DNA from 4 places in the Nonomuraea sp. NPDC005650 genome. Region 2 is predicted to be linked to each of the others. Evidence: riboswitches for the same ligand, from Rfam matches in the RefSeq annotation. Region 2 holds a riboswitch; each other region holds the start of a gene.

Region 1 (3,915 bases), on a different contig from region 2:
GCGCCTGGGCGATCATGCCGCCCATCGACGCCCCGACGACGTGGGCGGCGGGCCAGCCCAGCGCGTCCATGAGTCCGGCCGTGTCGTCGGCCAGGTCGTCCAGCAGATACGGCGAAGGCGCCCCCATGGCGGGAACGCCCTTGTCGTGGAAGTGCGTGGACAGGCCGACGTCGCGGTTGTCGAACCGTACGACGTGATGTCCCTGGTCCGCCAGCAGCTCGCAGAGCCCTTCATCCCAGTGGATGAGCTGGGCGCCGAGCCCCATGATGAGGAGCAGGGGGCGCCCGTCGTGCGAGCCGAAGCTTTCGTAGGCGATTTCGATGCCGTTCGCGGCCGCGCGGATGGTCACGAAGACCAGAATGACATTCTGGTCCGGGGTCCGTAAAGCTCAGCCCATGAGGAGGTTGCGGACGCGCTCACTGGCGAGCGCCACTCCGCCGCCCGCCACGGCCACGGCGCTGGCCACGACCGCGCCCGCGCTGGAGCTCCACTCTTCGGCCTCGCGCGCCCGAGGCACGGCCACGCCGCCCGCGGGGGGCTCGGCCGGGTTGTCGTCGTGCTCGGACCAGGCGCCGGTCGAGAACGGCACCGGGTAGTTCTTCTTGCCGGGCCCGTCGCCCCACTTGGTGATGACGTAGTCGACCTTGATGTGCCCCTGGCCGCCGACGCCGTCGACGCCGAGCGTGTCGGTGTTGAACGTGCCGCCGGTCAGCTCCGCGAACGTCTTGCCGTCCAGGTCCAGCATGACCCCGTTGTTGGAGGGGATGCCCGGGCCGCGGTCGCCGACGAAGAAGGGCAGTTTCTTGCCGTCGTGGATCACGTAGCCCTCGGTCATGAGCGGCCAGCTCGGGCTGGCGGCCAGGCCTTTCTGCATGGGCTTGCCACTGGCGGGCAGACCGGTGTCCCCGGCGCGGCCGGAGGAGTCGTCCCAGAAGTACGAGGCCGTGGTCGAGCCCTTGAGCAGGACCTTCTCATCCGTGTTGGAGTCGGCGTGGGCCGCGGTGCAGGCGATCGTGAGAGTGCTGACGGCGGAGGCGGTGAGCAGAGCGAGGGTACGCAGGCCAAAACGTGCAGACATGAAAAGTAAGTCCTTCGCGAGGGGGCAGGGAGGTTGCGCTCGCTTGAAAAAGGGCGTAGCAGGACAAGCACCTGACGGGGGGAGAGCTACGCGGAGCGCGAAACAAGCCTGGAGAAGGGGCCGCTCAGAGGGCGGTCGTCATCACGCGGTAGGGGTGTTCTACGTGATCATTCATGTAATGCATATGTCCTCTCCATCTCGCCTACCGGGTTAGCTGACGGGTTCGGGCGTGGAGTTGCCCTACCGACACAAGGTCGGATTCACCCCAGGGAGGTGGGTCCCCGGTTCCCGAGCGATCGGGATTCGGCGCCAGCCGGCTGGTCCCCTCTGGGTAAGGGCCATGCCACCAGCTGGTAAGTGGCCAACACTCTAACCACGTATTCCGGACAAACACAAACACTTCGTCATGAATCGGACTAAAGATCTACCCGCCTCGGCAAAATGAAAGGGGGCACGGCATTGCCGTACCCCCTAGAAATTCCCGGCCTCAGCCGCCGCTCTTGCGCCTGAACGATCTTTTACTCGCAGCCGGACCGTGCGCCCCGTGGATCTTCGACGGGTCGCCGCCCTTGCCACCGGCGCCCGAGTCCGCGTGCTGGTTACGCTTGCGCTCCAGCGCCTCGCGAAACTTGCGCTTCATCTCGTCCTCGGGAGTCTCGCTGACTTCCGGCTCCGGTGTATCCGCCATGAGGACCTCCATGGTGTTGGGGACTATCACAGCTTCGCATGGCGCCGCTTATGACGCGAAACTGGCCTCAGCCCTGGCCTGCGGCGTGGCGGGCACCTCCAGCCGCCGACCCGGCATCACCACCAGCGCCACCAGGGCGAGCAGCGCCCCCGCCACTCCCAGCGACGGGATGACCGCCGCGGCGGCGGAGGCATGCGCGGCGGCCAGGCCGTGCGCCGGCGCGTCCGCGGCGACCGTGGAGGTGTAGAGGGTGCCACCGACGGCCAGCGCCACGGAGCCGCCGATCTGGCGGAAGAAGGTCAGGTTCGCCGACGCGATGCCGATGTACTGCGGCTCGACGGACTGCTGGGCGGCCACGGTCAGGCCGGACAACATCGGGCCCATGCCGAGCCCGATCAGCAACATCCAGCCCGCCAGCAGCAGCCCGTCGGTGTGCGCGGTCAGGTTCAGGCAGAGCAGGGCGCCGGCGGCCAGCAGGAACGGGGAGGCGAGCAGCCACGGCTTGTAGACCCTGGTCCTGGACATGAGCGTGCCCATGAGGACGCTGCCCAGGACCATGGCCAGCGTCATCGGGTAGATCCTCAGCCCGGACTCGGTGGCGCTGACGCCGAGGGACTCCTGGAAGTAACGCGGCAGGAACACCACTCCCGCGAACATGCAGAAGGCCGTGAAGAAGGACGTGACGTTCACGAGCGTGTAGGTGCGGTTGCCGAACAGGTGCATGGGCATGATCGGGCTGACCGCCCGCCGCTCGACCAGCACGAACACCGCCAGCAACGCGACCGCGAGCGCGATCGGCCCGGCCACGGCGGCGTCGGTCCAGGTGTGGCCGTCCATGCCCTTCTCCGTCAGGCCCAGCAGCAGCGCGCTGACGGCCACGGTGAAGACCCCGATGCCCGCGTAGTCGGGGCGCCCGCCGCCTCCCACGCCCGGCCGCCTCGGCAGCTTGCGCGCGACGATCGCGATCAGCACGAGGCCGAGCGGCACGTTCACGTAGAAGGCCCACCGCCAGCTCGCGTGGTCGGTGAACAGCCCTCCGAGGAACGGCCCCGCCAGGTACGTCAGCCCCATCACGCCGCCGAGCGCGCCCTGCACGCGGGCGCCGTTCGTGCCCGGCGGGAACATCTCCATCACCAACGCCATCGACAGCGGCAGCAGCGCGCCCGCGCCGAGCCCCTGCAGCGCGCGGAAGGCGATGAGCTGCGGCATGTCCTGCGCCGCCCCGCACAACGCCGATCCCGCCACGAACACCACCATCCCGATCAGCAGCAGCGGCTTCCTGCCGTGCTGGTCGGACAGCCGGCCGTAGAGCGGCACGGTGACCGTCGAGGTGAGCAGGTACGCCGTCACCACCCAGACGTAGAGCGTGGTGCCGCCCAGCTCGGCCGTGATCCGCGGTAACGCGGTGCCGACGATCGTCTGGTCGAGCATCGCCAGGAACATCCCGCCGAGCACCGCGAGCAAGAGGAGCCCTTGAGGCTTCATGTCATCATTCACATGTGAAGATTGATATGTAAGTCATGACATGTCAAGTCTTCGATATGCTTGCCGGCATGTCCCTACGGATCGCGCTTCTCGGGCTGCTTGAGGCCGTGGGCCCGGCGAGCGGGTACGACCTGACCAAGAAGTTCGAGCACTCGCTCAACCACGTCTGGCAGGCCGGGCACACGCAGATCTATCCCGAGCTGGTGAAGATGGCCGCCGACGGCCTGGTGGCGGCCTCGTCGGAGGGCGCCAGGGGGCGCAAGATCTACACGATCACCCCGGAGGGGGCGCGGGAGCTGCACACGTGGCTGGTGGAGCACGAGCCCGTCTTCGTCGTACGCAGCGAGACCGCGCTGCAGGCGTTCCTGCTGCCGCTGCTCCCCACGGAGGAGGCGATCACGGTGGTCGAGCGGATCAAGGCCGGGTACGAGGCCAGGCTGGCGGTCCTGGACTGCCAGAGCAGAACCGGCGTCGGCAACCACGCGCTGCGCCTCGGCCTGGCGCAGGTCCGCATCGGCCTCGAATGGGCCGACGAGACCCTGGCCATCCTCAGGAGCGGCTGAGCCCGGCGCTCAGGTAAAGGGGAACCACTCCGTTCCTGGTGTTGGGTTGGAACGGCCCAGGAAATAGACCCGGCATGCCCGCCACGACCACCAAGTCCTCA
Region 2 (3,915 bases):
GGGACGCGAGGTGAGCCAGCGCAGCTGCACCCTGCCGGAGAAGGCGTCACCGACGGCCTGCACGCGTCTGGGCATGCGCTCAAGCGGCTCCGCCAGCTCAAGGCCGGCGGGCAGCCCGAGAGACCTCAGCTCTCGACGCGTGGCCTTCAGCGGTCGCAGACCGGCGCGCGGCACGACCACCGTCTCGGGGCCGAGCACGCCCGCGTGATGGGCCTCGACGGCGCACAGCATCTGGAGCGGAGACTCCACCCAGGCCGACGCCTGTTCGACCACTCCTTGTCCTCCCAGCCGGGTGATGGCCCGTTCACGACCGCTTCAAGCTAGCCCCGCCGCCTTAAGCCACTAGAAACGTGACGTGAACAATGGAGGGTATGAACTCGCTCATGCTCAACACCGACGGCGTGCAGATCCCGCAGCTCGGTTATGGCGTCTGGCAGGTCCCCGCCGATGAGGCCGCGCAGGCCGTCGCCACCGCGCTGCGGGCCGGCTACCGGCACATCGACACCGCCGCCGCGTACGGCAACGAAGAGGGCGTGGGGCAGGCCGTGCGGGAAAGCGAGCTGCCGCGCCGGAAGGTGTTCGTCACCACCAAACTGTGGAACGCCGACCACGCCCGCGCGGAGGCGGCCTTCGACGAGTCCCTGGCCCGGCTCGGCCTCGACCACATCGACCTTTTCCTCATCCACTGGCCGGTGCCGCAGCAGGACAAGTACGTGCAGGCGTGGAAGGCGATGGAGAAGATCTACCGTGACGGGCGCGCCAAGGCCATCGGCACCTCCAACTTCACCATCGCCCACCTCACCCGCCTGATGAACGAGACCGGCATCGTGCCCTCCATCAACCAGATCGAGCTGCACCCGTACCTCCAGCAACGGGAGATGCGCGCCTTCCACGAGGCCAACGGCATCCTCACCGAGGCGTGGAGCCCGCTCGGCCAGGGCCAGGGGCTGCTGAACGACCCGGCGCTGGCCAAGCTGTCCGACAAGTGCGGCAGGACGCCCGCGCAGATCGTGCTCCGCTGGCACCTTCAACTCGGCCACGTCGCGATCCCCAAGTCGGTCACCCCGTCGCGCATCGCCGAGAACATCGGCGTCTTCGACTTCATCCTCGACGCCGAGGACATGGCCGCGATCGGCGCGATGAACAAGGGCCTTCGGATCGGGCCCGACCCCGACACGTTCAACATGACCTGATTCGTCTACGATCTCCCACGTGCGGGATTTTGCGTGGGGCATTGCAGCGACAGGCGTCATAGCGCGGACCGTCGGCGCGGTCATCGCGGCCGAACCGGGCATGCGGGTGGCCGCCGTCGGCTCGCGGAACCTTGAGCGGGCGCAGGCGCTGGCCGCCACGCTGGGCGCGGAGTCGGCGTACGACTCCTATGAGCGGCTCTGCGCCGACCCCGCGGTGGACGCGATCTACGTGGCGACGCCGCACGCCCAGCACCTGGAGGTGGCCGAGGCCGCCATCGCCGCGGGCAAGGCCGTGCTGTGCGAGAAGCCGCTGGCCGCCACCGTGGACGACGCGGAGAAGATGGTGCGGCTGGCACGCGAGGCAGGCGTGTTCCTGATGGAAGCGATGTGGATGAGGTTCAACCCCCTCATCCAGAAGATCGCGGCCGACGAGCGCTTCGGCGACCTCCGCTCGGTGCACGCCTCCTTCGGCTTCGCCAAGCCGTACGAACCGGCGCACCGGCTGTGGGCGCCGGAGCTCGGCGGCGGGGCGCTCCTCGACCTGGGGATCTACCCGTTCGGCCTGGCCCAGCTGCTCCTCGGCATGCCCTCCGACCTGCGGATCACCGGCTCCCTGGCGCCCAACGGCGTCGACGCGGAGGCCGGCGGCGTGCTGCTCTACGCCGATGGCAGGAAGGCTCTCGTGGAGACTTCGTTGCTCGGGAATTACCCGAACCATGCCAGCGTTGTAGGCACTCAGATGCGGGCGGACATCCAGGCACCGTTCTGGGCACCGCGGCGGATCGTACTGTCCGGGCCCTCGATGGAGCCGGAGGAGCACACGCTCGATTCGGTGAACGACGGGTACGCCGGGGAGCTCCGCGAAGTCCGCACCGCGACGGCCGAAGGCAGGACCGAAAGTTCGATCATGCCGCTTGACGAATCCCTTGCCATGATGGGGCTTCTGGCCGATGCCCGCAGGCAACTCGCCTAGCTGGGCCTTTATGGATTTGTAAGCCTCTTGCCTTATGCATTACGTTTGAGGCATTCTTGAGACATAAGTCCGGTTTGTCCGGTCTTGTCCGACCATCGCACGACACATCACAGGACCGTCCTGTGACCGCTGAATCCGCCTTCGGGCGGAGCCGGGGACCCACGTCCTTTGGGGTGAATCGGCACTTCGGTGCCGTAGGGCAGCTTCCACGTCCGAACCCGTCAGCTAACTCGGTAAGCGGCATGGAAGCAAGGAGTAACCCCCTCGATGGCCAGCATCCGCTTTACCTCTGCTGCGAAGCACAACATCGCCCGCGCCCTTCTCGGCGCCACCGTCCTCGGCTCCGTGTTCGGCGTCCACATGACGAGCGCCGGCGCCGCGGAGAAGCAGCCGATCGACACGGCCGCCGTCGCCGACCACGCCGAGCGCTCACGCGAGACCCACGTCGGCGCCACCGCCGCCCAGGTCCTGGCGCTCGCCAAGTCCCAGATCGGCATCTCCGAGAACGCGGCCGGCGGCGGCACCAAGTTCCAGCAGTGGTACGCCGGCTCGCAGCGGGCCGCGGAGACCATCGCCCGTGACGGCGGCACCCGCGCCGAGTACCTGAACGCCGCCTGGTGCGCGATGTTCGTCTCCTGGGTCGGCGACCAGACCGGCGCCCGCACGCAGATCGGCTGGGACGCCTGGACCGTCGCCCACGCCAAGTGGTTCCAGGCCAACCAGCGCTTCGGCACCGAGCCCAAGCCCGGCGCCGTCGTGTTCTTCTCGTGGAGCGGCAGCAAGAACCTCAAGGACATCAACCACGTCGGGTTCGTCGAGAAGGACAACGGCGACGGCACCATCACGACCGTCGAGGGCAACACCGGCCGCGGCAAGGTCGAGGAGCGCGTGCGGCCCAAGTCCCAGGTCGTCGGCTACGGCTACCCGCAGTACCGCGGCTGACCGGACTCCCCCACAGCGCCGAACGAGCGCGCGTCCCGTTCACGGGACGCGCGCTCGTCGCGTTCGTCGCGTTCGTCCCCCGTGCGTGCGTGCGGCGGCCCGCCACCGGGGAGGACCCGAGGCAAGCCGTCCACGACCGCACCGAGGAGCCGCCCACCATGCCACCGCACACGTGGAGGGGCCCGTGAGGAGGGGCGGGCTGCGGTGGATCGCCGACGGGCTCTTCCCGAGCGGCGCCAACCCGCACGGCGTCCTGCCCGCCCTGCTGATCCTCCTGGCCCTCGTCACCGGCCTCGTGGACGCCGTCAGCTTCCTCGGCCTGGGCCGCGTCTTCGTCGCCAACATGACCGGCAACATCGTCTTCCTCGGCTTCGCCCTGGCAGGGGACCCGCAAATGTCCAAATGGGCCTCGCCGGTGGCCCTGGCCGCCTTCGGAGCCGGCGCCTGGAGCGCCGGCCGGGTGATCAAGCGGGCCACGAACCCGCGACGCGCCTTCGCCGCCGCCACCGCCGTGCACGCGCTCCTCGTCGCCGCCGCCCTCGTCGTCGCCCTCGTCGCCGGACCCCACACCGCCGGGCCGCAGGCGGCCCCCATCGCCACCGGGCCGCAGGCGGCCCTCATCACGCTGCTCGGCTACGGCATGGGCCTGCAGAACGCCTCCGTGCGCGCGCTCGGCGTACCCGACCTGGTCACCAACGTCCTCACCACGACCCTCACGGGCCTGGCCACCGACACGCCGGGACGGGCCGCCCTGCGCCGGGCCGCCTCCGTGGCGGCGATGTTCCTCGGCGCGCTGGCCGGCGCCGT
Region 3 (3,915 bases), on a different contig from region 2:
ACCTCCCTGCCCGGCCTCGTGAGCGCGGACCGCCCCGACGACTTCCTGATGGGCCTGGCGCTGGCCGGGCAGCTGACGCGGGAGCGGGCGGAGAAGCTGGCCATGTTCGACCGCGAGAACCGCGGGCTGAAGGCCGAGCGCGACAAGGCGGAGGAGGCGCTGGCGGCGGCCGACAGGGAGCGGGACGGGGTCGAGAAGGAGCGTTCGGAGATCATGAAGCTGATCGCCGAGCAGAAGAAGCTCCTGAAGAAGCTGGGCGCCTACAACCCCGGCAACCCCAACAGCGTCGGCATCCAGTACACCGGCCCCGCGTCGGGCAACGCCGCCGCCGTCCTGCGCTTCGCCTACGCCCAGGTGGGCAAGCCGTACGTGTTCGGCGGGACGGGGCCGGGCGGCTGGGACTGCTCGGGCCTGACCCAGGCGTCGTGGCGGGCCGCGGGCGTGTCGCTGCCGCGTACGACCTGGCAGCAGTGGGCCTGGGGCGCCGCTCGCAAGGTCTCACTGAACGCCCTGCAGCCGGGGGACCTCATCTTCAGCTCGAGCTTGGGTCACGTCAGTATCTACGCCGGTGACGGGAAAATCGTTCACGCGCCGCAGACGGGCGACGTGGTCAAGGTCGTCGCACTCTCGTCGTACGGCGGCCGCCTGGTGGGCGCCATCCGCCCGTAGGTCCGCTCGTTTGGGTCACCGCCGGCCCAGTTTCCGGGCTTCTACGACGCTGGATCGTTGACGTCGTCGGGCCCCGGCGGGCGCGCGGGAACGCTCCAGGCGGGCGCCGCGCCACACGAAAGCCGTTAAAAGTGTGACAAACGCGACAATCGTGGCCTGACAAACGGGCGCGAAAACAAATGTGAGCAGTGTCACATTTGGATAACGGAACCTGGTGTTCCAGCAGGGATTTTCATCCTTACTGACTCCACTATCTGATCTTTACAGCCGGTGTCCCGCTTTGCCGATCCTTGACCCTTCGGCGTAGCTTCTGGCGACGTCGCGGTGAACAAGCCATGTCCTCCGCGAACCCGCATCGGTCCCTCCCGATGTGAGACAGATAAAGATCCGCTGGTCAACCGCTCAAACGTCCCCATGTCGACACATCGATCGGGCGGTTGGCCGCCGAGTCCGTGCAGCCAGGAGGCACGGAGCCGGGGACCCAGCGATCCCAGTTCCCCAGGGATCAGGGGGTGAATCGGCGCGCAGATCGCGCCGTAGGGCGACTTCCAGGCCCGAATCCGTCAGCTAACCCGGTAGGCATTCGTGGAAGAGTCAAGGAGAAATCCTGTCTACCTCCCTGCATAACCCCCGTCTGTCCAGAATTGCCCTGAGTGGCGTAGCGCTCACGATGACCGTGACGGCCGGAGGTGCGATCCTCCATGCCCCAACGGCTCAGGCGGCCACGACCGAGTCGGCTTCGACGGCCAAGGCGGTCACGACCGCCCGTACCTCGAAGACGGTCTCGGCCTCGGCGCTGAGGGCGGCCAAGGTCGCCCGTCAGAAGGCGAAGGCCCGCAAGGCCGTCGCCGTGGCCAAGGACCAGGTCGGTGACCCGTATCGCTACGGAGCCACGGGTCCCGGTTCGTTCGACTGCTCCGGCCTCGTCCAGTACGCCTGGAAGAAGGCCGGGGTGAAGCTCCCGCGCGTGGCGAGCAGCCAGTTCGCGCGCACCAGGAACAAGGTCTCGTGGCGGAACCTTCAGCCCGGTGACCTGATGTTCTTCAGGGGGCTCGGCCACGTGGGCATGTACGTCGGCAAGGGCAAGATGGTCCACTCGCCCAGGACAGGCGAACGGGTACGCATCGACAAGCTGGGTGGATGGCGAAGGGCGTCGTTCGTCGGCGCTGTCCGTCCCGGCATGTGAAGAAGCCCCGCCCGGATCCTCGTATTCGGGCGGGGCTCTCCCGTTTCCCGAGGCTCTCCCGTTCTCCTGGGGCTTTCCCGCCGTCCGGGGCCGAGCCCCTTCCACCCGGCACGGCGTCACACGCGGGCCCTTCAGCGCGAGGCCCGTCGCCCCGGGTACGCCCCCACCGCCCCCCTCAACACGGCCACGCGCCCCCACCGCTGGCGGATCACGGCCCCAGCGCCCACGCGCCTCACGGCCTGCGCCACGCTCGCTCCTGGCCCACGCCCGACGCCTCGCGCCCTGCGGCCCACGCCCCGCGCCAGACGGCCCAGGCTCGGCGCTCCGTGCGTCACGGCCTTGGCTCGGCGCTCCTCGGTTCGCGCGCTGCGGCCCGCGCCCGTGCATTGCGGCGCCCACGCCCGACGTTCTGCCCGGTTTGCGGGCAACCCGTCGGCGGCGGACCGTGTGCCGCTGGGCAGTCGTGCCGGAGGTGGCCGGTGCGGGGTGGCCGGTCGCACGGGCGTTGGGCGACTACGATCGGGCATCGTGTCAGGGCAGGTGAGTCGGCGGAGCGCGATCGTATCCATCCTGCTCGTCGCCCTCGCCCCCGCCAGTGCCCCCACCCCCGATTCCCCCATCCTTCCCCCCGGAGCGCGTGGCCTGTGGGGGGACGGGGAGGTCGTGGTGCGCGGGGCGCGGTCCGTCGTGGTCGGGCAGCGCGCCCCGCGTGGCGAGCTCGAAGAGATCGCGCGCCGGGCTGATCGGGCGGGGCGGCGGGTGTCGGCCGTGCTCGGCGGGCCACTACGACCGCTCGTCGTCGTTCCGGCGTCCGCCTCCGAGGCGGCCAGGCTGGCAGGGGTGGGGCGGGTCGACGGGCTGGCGGCGGTGGCCGATCGCGGGCGCGTGATCATCGTCCCCGAGTACTTCGCCGAGCTGAACTCCACCGGCAAGGACGTCGTGCTCGCTCACGAGCTCACCCACGTCGTGGCCGGCACCGATCACCTGCCCCCGTGGCTCTATGAGGGGTTCGCCGACTACGTCGGTTACCGCGACTCCGGATTGCCCGTGAGGACCGCGGCCGCCGAGCTCGCCGCCGAGGTGCGGGCCGGGAGGCTGCCGGGGGAATTGCCCGGACCTGCGGCTTTCGCGGCTGACGGGCGGGACCCCGTCCGACTTGCGCGGGCGTACCAGGAGGCTTGGCTGGCGTGTCGCTTCCTCGCTGACCGGTTCGGTGAGGGGACGCTTGTGAGGCTCTACCGGGACGCCCGCGTGGATGGCGTAGATCGAGCACTCGCCGCGCTCGGGCTCTCCGCGGCCACGCTGACGGAACGGTGGCGCGACTACGTGCGGGACCAGCTCGCGTGAGGGGGAGGCAGATGAGCGAACGGAGAGACGTGGACGACGCGTCGCAAGGGGCGTCGAAGGAGGGTGAGGAGGCCGAGGGCGCGGTGGCGGCCCCGGGGGCCGATCCGCCGGGCATGGGTACGGTGAAGCCGGAGGGCGGCTTCGTCTCAGCCGAGGAGGAGGCGGGCCCCGCGAAGCAGGAGGCCCCCGCGAAGCAGGAGGCGGCCGGCTCGCACTGGGCGCCTCCGTGGGCTCAGGAGCCCGCGCCGGTCCAGGAGACCGCCTCCGTGGGCGGGGCGGGCGGTGGCGCCACTCCTCGGAGCGGGGAGGTACCTGGCCAGGCCGGGGGTGTCTCCGCGAAAGGGGCGCAGAGTCAGGCCGGGGGCGTCTCCGCGAAGGAGGCGCGCAGCCAGGCTGGAGGCGCCTCCGCGAAGGAGCCGCTTGGCCAGGCTGAGGGCGCGTCCGCGAAGGAGCCGAGTGGCCAGGCTGAAGCCGCTTCCGTGAAAGCGGAGGGCGCCGGTCTGGGGGCGGCGGAGGATTCGGGCGGCTCCGGGAAAGGGCAGGGCGTCGGCCCGGTGGCCGGTGGGGGCAGGGTGTCCGTGAAGGGGGAAAGGCGGGCGCCCGGTGAGGAGGTGCCCGTGAAGGGGGAGAGGCGGGGGCCCGGTGAGGAGGTGCCCGTGAGCGGGGGAGGGCCGCAGGAGCCCGGCGACGAGCGCCGGTTGCGGCGGCAGGCG
Region 4 (3,915 bases), on a different contig from region 2:
GACCACGCTCGGGAAGAAGCCGCTGCTGGCGCCGCTGCCCGAGACGTAGCTGGCCACGAGGATCGCCGTCAGGATGCCGCTGATGACGAGGTTCACGACGAAGAGGATGACTCCGTCGATGAGCCTGGCCACCAGACGCTGCCACCACTCCGCGAGCGGTGCCGGCGCGCCGGGGGGCTGCACGCCCACCGGTCCGGGCTGACCGTAGGCCTGGCCGTAGCCGGGCTGGCCGTACTGCTGCGCCTGCCCGTAGCCCTGCTGCCCGTACTGCTGGTCGCCGTAGCCCTGCTGGGCGTAGCCGGGCTGCGCCTGCTGGCCGTAGCCCTGCTGCCCGTACTGGCCCTGCTGGCCGTAGTCGGACTGGGACTGGGGCTGCTGGCCGTACTGCTGCTGGCCGTAGTCCGCCTGGGACTGCGGCTGCTGACCGTACTGCTGCTGGCCGTAGTCCGGCTGCGACTGGGGCTGCTGGCCGTACTGCTGGCCCGAGGGCTGCTGCTGGCCGTAGCCCTGCTGCCCGTAGCCCTGCTGGGAAGCCTGCTGCTGGCCGTAGCCCTGCTGGCCGTAACCGGGCTGGGACTGCTGCTGCTGGCCGTACTGCTGGCCATAGCCCTGCTGGCCCGACTGCGGCTGCTGGCCGTAACCCTGCTGGCCGTAGTCAGGCTGCGATGCCTGCTGCTGGCCGTAGCCCTGGCCGTAGTCAGGCTGGGACGCCTGCTGCTGGCCGTAGCCCTGCTGCCCGTACTGGCCCTGCTGGCCGTAGTCGGGCTGGGACTGCTGCTGCTGGCCGTACTGGGGTTGCTGGCCGTACTGCTGCTGCCCGTACTGGGGTTGCTGACCGTACTGCTGCTGCTGGCCGTACTGCTGTTGCTGGCCATAGCCCTGCTGACCGTAGGGGGGCTGCTGCCCGTAGGCATCGTCCGCCCGGTAGCCGATCACAGTCGCATCCGGGTCGGGCTCGCCGGGGTGGCGGCCCGGGTTCTGCTGCCCGTACTGGGGGGGCGCAGAGTTGTCGCCGGATTCGTTCTGTGGATACGGCGGCTGTCCGGTACTCACCGTGTCACCTCGCTTCGAGTGCGCATGTGGCACGTGTCAGGACACATGCCTGTGCTGCCCAACGTATCGACATAGGTATCAACAATCACCTTTCCATCTGGTCAAGGTCCGCGTCACCCGATGTCAGGTGGAGCAGCATGCGGGTGTTGCCGAGTGTGTTCGGCTTGACGTGTTCAAGATCCAGAAACTCCGCCACACCCTCGTCGTACGAGGCCAGCAGTTCGGCGTACACCTCAGGGGAAACAGGTGTGCCCTGAATCGGGCGGAACCCTAGTCTCGCGAAGAAGTCGACCTCAAAAGTAAGACAGAATACACGCCGCAGACCCAAATCCTTAGCCTGCTGGATCAGTGCGGAGACGATCCGGTGGCCTACGCCCATCCCCCGGCACTCGGGATCCACGGCCACCGTGCGGACCTCGGCGAGGTCCTCCCAGAGCACGTGGAGCGCGCCGCAGCCGACGACCTGCCCGCCCCGCTCGGCCACCCAGAACTCCTGTACGTCCTCGTACAGCGTCACCGTGGCCTTTTCCAGGAGCCGCGGACCCGCGCCCGCATAGGTGTCCACCAGGCGCCTGACCATGCGCACGTCGCGCGTGCGGGCACGCCGGACCACCACCGCGGTCTCGGGCACTGTCAGTTCGGCCACCTGCTCCATGGTTCTCCAGGGTACAGATCTCATTACGGCTCAGCCCTAACTCCCATGTCTCGGCCCATCTTGTTACATCTTGTGGCCAGATCGGCACGGGCCCTGGCCTCCCACTCTCGCCCGTCGAAAGCGCGGACAAATAGGGCATAGGACCTCTTCCGCACGGGTGCCCACGAGATCACCTTGTGACCCTTCGGTTGTGAAACCTCTACAGACTTGGCAGTTCTGGTTGAGCAGGAACCCGGAGTGCATTAGTGTCCAGCGACAATGCCCTCCGCGTATCGCGCGGGAGGCACGCCCAATTCTCGCAAGGGAAGCCGGGGAACCGCCGGTGGCGACCTCCGACGCCACCACTGGGGTGAATCCGAGCCTCTCGGTAGGGCTGCTCCGGCCCGAACCCGTCAGCTAACCCGGTAGGCGTCTACGAGAGGAGCTGGTTGGTGAAGCGCACGCTCAGCGGTGGGGAGAAGTCGGCGGGCAAGCACGCCCGCCCTTGGGAACGGGCTCGGCGACCGCGCCGCTTCGGTGTGGTGAGTCTCACAGTCGCCGCGCTGCTGTTCGCCATCCCCGTCGGCTCGGCGTCCGCGGACCCCAAGCCCACGCTGAAGGATCTCGCCGACCAGGCCACGAAGCTGCACACCGACATCGAGACGCTGAGCGAGCAGTACAACGGCCAGCGGGAGAAGCTCAAGACCGCCAAGAAGGCCGCTGAGGCCGCGGAGAAGACGTTAACCAGCAGCGAGTCGGACCTGGCCGCCAAGCGCGCGAAAACCGCCATGCTGGCCCAGAACGCCTACATCACCGGCGGCCTGAAGACCCTCGCCTTCACCACCTCCGACGACCCCGAGGGCTTCCTCAACCGCGCCGCGACCTCGTACGCGATGCAGACCGAGCAGGGCGAGGAGATCAACGCCCTCACCAGGGCCATGGACACGGCCACCCGCGCCAGGCAGAGCGCCAAGGCCCGCATCGACGAGGTCCAGAAGCTCGTCACCGACCTCGACACCAAGCGCACCAGGATCACCAAGCTGGTGACGAAGGTCGAGAGCAGCCTGTTCACGCGGGCTCTGGGCGAGGCCGGGCGCCCCGGCACGCGGGCCGTGCGCGTCAACCTCCCGATCCCCGGCTCCGGCAAGGCGGCCGAGGCCGCGCGGTGGGCCCTCACGCAGCAGCTCAAGCCGTACGTCTGGGGCGCCGAAGGCCCCAGCTCCTACGACTGCTCCGGTCTCGTCATGGCGGCCTTCCAGCAGGTGGGCATCTCGCTGCCGCACTACACCGGCGACCAGTGGACCGCCGGCAGGCACATCTCACGCGAGGAGCTCCGGCCGGGCGACCTGGTGTTCTTCTACAGCGACCTGCACCACGTGGGCATCTACATCGGCGGGGGCATGATGGTGCACGCCCCGCAGACGGGCGACGTCGTACGGATCGCGTCGATCGCGAGGCGGCCGTTCGCCGGCGCGGTGCGCATCGCCGACTGAACCGCGGCCCCGGCGGCCCGCCGCGGCTAGATCAGCTGGCGACGGGCCGCCCAGGCCACGGCCTCGATCGCCGTGGCCACGCCTATGCGGTCACAGATGCCCCGCAACCTGCGGCGTACCGTGCGCCCGCTGATATCCAGCCGTCGCCCCACCCGATCAACCGTGACTCCCTTGGCCAGCTCCGCCAGCAGCGCCAAATCAGCATGGCTGAGCTCAACGCCTTCAGTGAGCACATCCATCGGGAGCCCTCCCCCCAACAGCAGAACTCGGACCTCACAGATGGGCCAAAGCCGCTCCTCGCAGACGGTAAACGCATCCTGGAAAGGTCGTCAAGCACGACAATCGCCGCACTTGACGAACGCTATTGACATGACCCGCTATATATGACGCACTCGCGATATGTCAGGACGGTGAGTGATCACATTGGGCCCTCCGGAATAGCCCTGACCAGCCTTCCGGTTTTCGATCTGTTCGGTATGAATATTCCGCATGATCGATAAGCTCGATATCGCGGGGAGCGCGTCTGTGGCGCGATCTTTCCGGCGCGCGACAAGCCACCAATCGCTCGCTTTGTACGGCACCGCCATACGATCCGCACACCCAGGTCAGGCGGCCGGTTAGGCCAATTTGATCAATCCGGCGAGACAATTGCCGCCGAGGGCCTCGACCGGCGGCCCGCCGCCCGGCGGGTGGCCCGCCCAGTTCACCGGGCCGGGCGACCTCGTTTCCCGGTGC

What was found. A riboswitch is a leader RNA that binds a small molecule or an ion and turns the genes downstream of it on or off. The one in region 2 is predicted to bind cyclic di-AMP.
Region 1: linked by a shared signal. The riboswitch ahead of ABZS69_RS36985 (hypothetical protein) and the one ahead of ABZS69_RS00255 (CHAP domain-containing protein) in region 2 are both predicted to bind cyclic di-AMP.
Region 3: linked by a shared signal. The riboswitch ahead of ABZS69_RS57200 (C40 family peptidase) and the one ahead of ABZS69_RS00255 (CHAP domain-containing protein) in region 2 are both predicted to bind cyclic di-AMP.
Region 4: linked by a shared signal. The riboswitch ahead of ABZS69_RS04285 (C40 family peptidase) and the one ahead of ABZS69_RS00255 (CHAP domain-containing protein) in region 2 are both predicted to bind cyclic di-AMP.

The regions. Positions count from the first base shown of each region.
Region 1 is NZ_JBEXCR010000024.1:145,098-149,012, reverse strand. It holds gene ABZS69_RS36990 (alpha/beta hydrolase) at 1-349, opposite strand, end outside; partial or broken gene ABZS69_RS36985 (hypothetical protein) at 581-964, opposite strand; cyclic di-AMP (ydaO/yuaA leader) riboswitch at 1,263-1,397, opposite strand; gene ABZS69_RS36980 (DUF5302 domain-containing protein) at 1,566-1,766, opposite strand; gene ABZS69_RS36975 (MDR family MFS transporter) at 1,815-3,251, opposite strand; gene ABZS69_RS36970 (PadR family transcriptional regulator) at 3,320-3,814, shown strand.
Region 2 is NZ_JBEXCR010000001.1:58,317-62,231, forward strand. It holds gene ABZS69_RS00240 (hypothetical protein) at 1-273, opposite strand, end outside; gene ABZS69_RS00245 (aldo/keto reductase) at 372-1,193, shown strand; gene ABZS69_RS00250 (Gfo/Idh/MocA family oxidoreductase) at 1,213-2,166, shown strand; cyclic di-AMP (ydaO/yuaA leader) riboswitch at 2,284-2,421, shown strand; gene ABZS69_RS00255 (CHAP domain-containing protein) at 2,434-3,108, shown strand; gene ABZS69_RS00260 (YoaK family protein) at 3,293-3,915, shown strand, end outside.
Region 3 is NZ_JBEXCR010000056.1:14,115-18,029, reverse strand. It holds gene ABZS69_RS57205 (NlpC/P60 family protein) at 1-669, shown strand, start outside; cyclic di-AMP (ydaO/yuaA leader) riboswitch at 1,102-1,266, shown strand; gene ABZS69_RS57200 (C40 family peptidase) at 1,340-1,855, shown strand; gene ABZS69_RS57195 (hypothetical protein) at 2,384-3,202, shown strand; gene ABZS69_RS57190 (M48 family metalloprotease) at 3,214-3,915, shown strand, end outside.
Region 4 is NZ_JBEXCR010000002.1:319,878-323,792, forward strand. It holds gene ABZS69_RS04275 (RDD family protein) at 1-1,053, opposite strand, end outside; gene ABZS69_RS04280 (amino-acid N-acetyltransferase) at 1,139-1,708, opposite strand; cyclic di-AMP (ydaO/yuaA leader) riboswitch at 1,985-2,134, shown strand; gene ABZS69_RS04285 (C40 family peptidase) at 2,140-3,180, shown strand; gene ABZS69_RS04290 (LuxR C-terminal-related transcriptional regulator) at 3,207-3,419, opposite strand.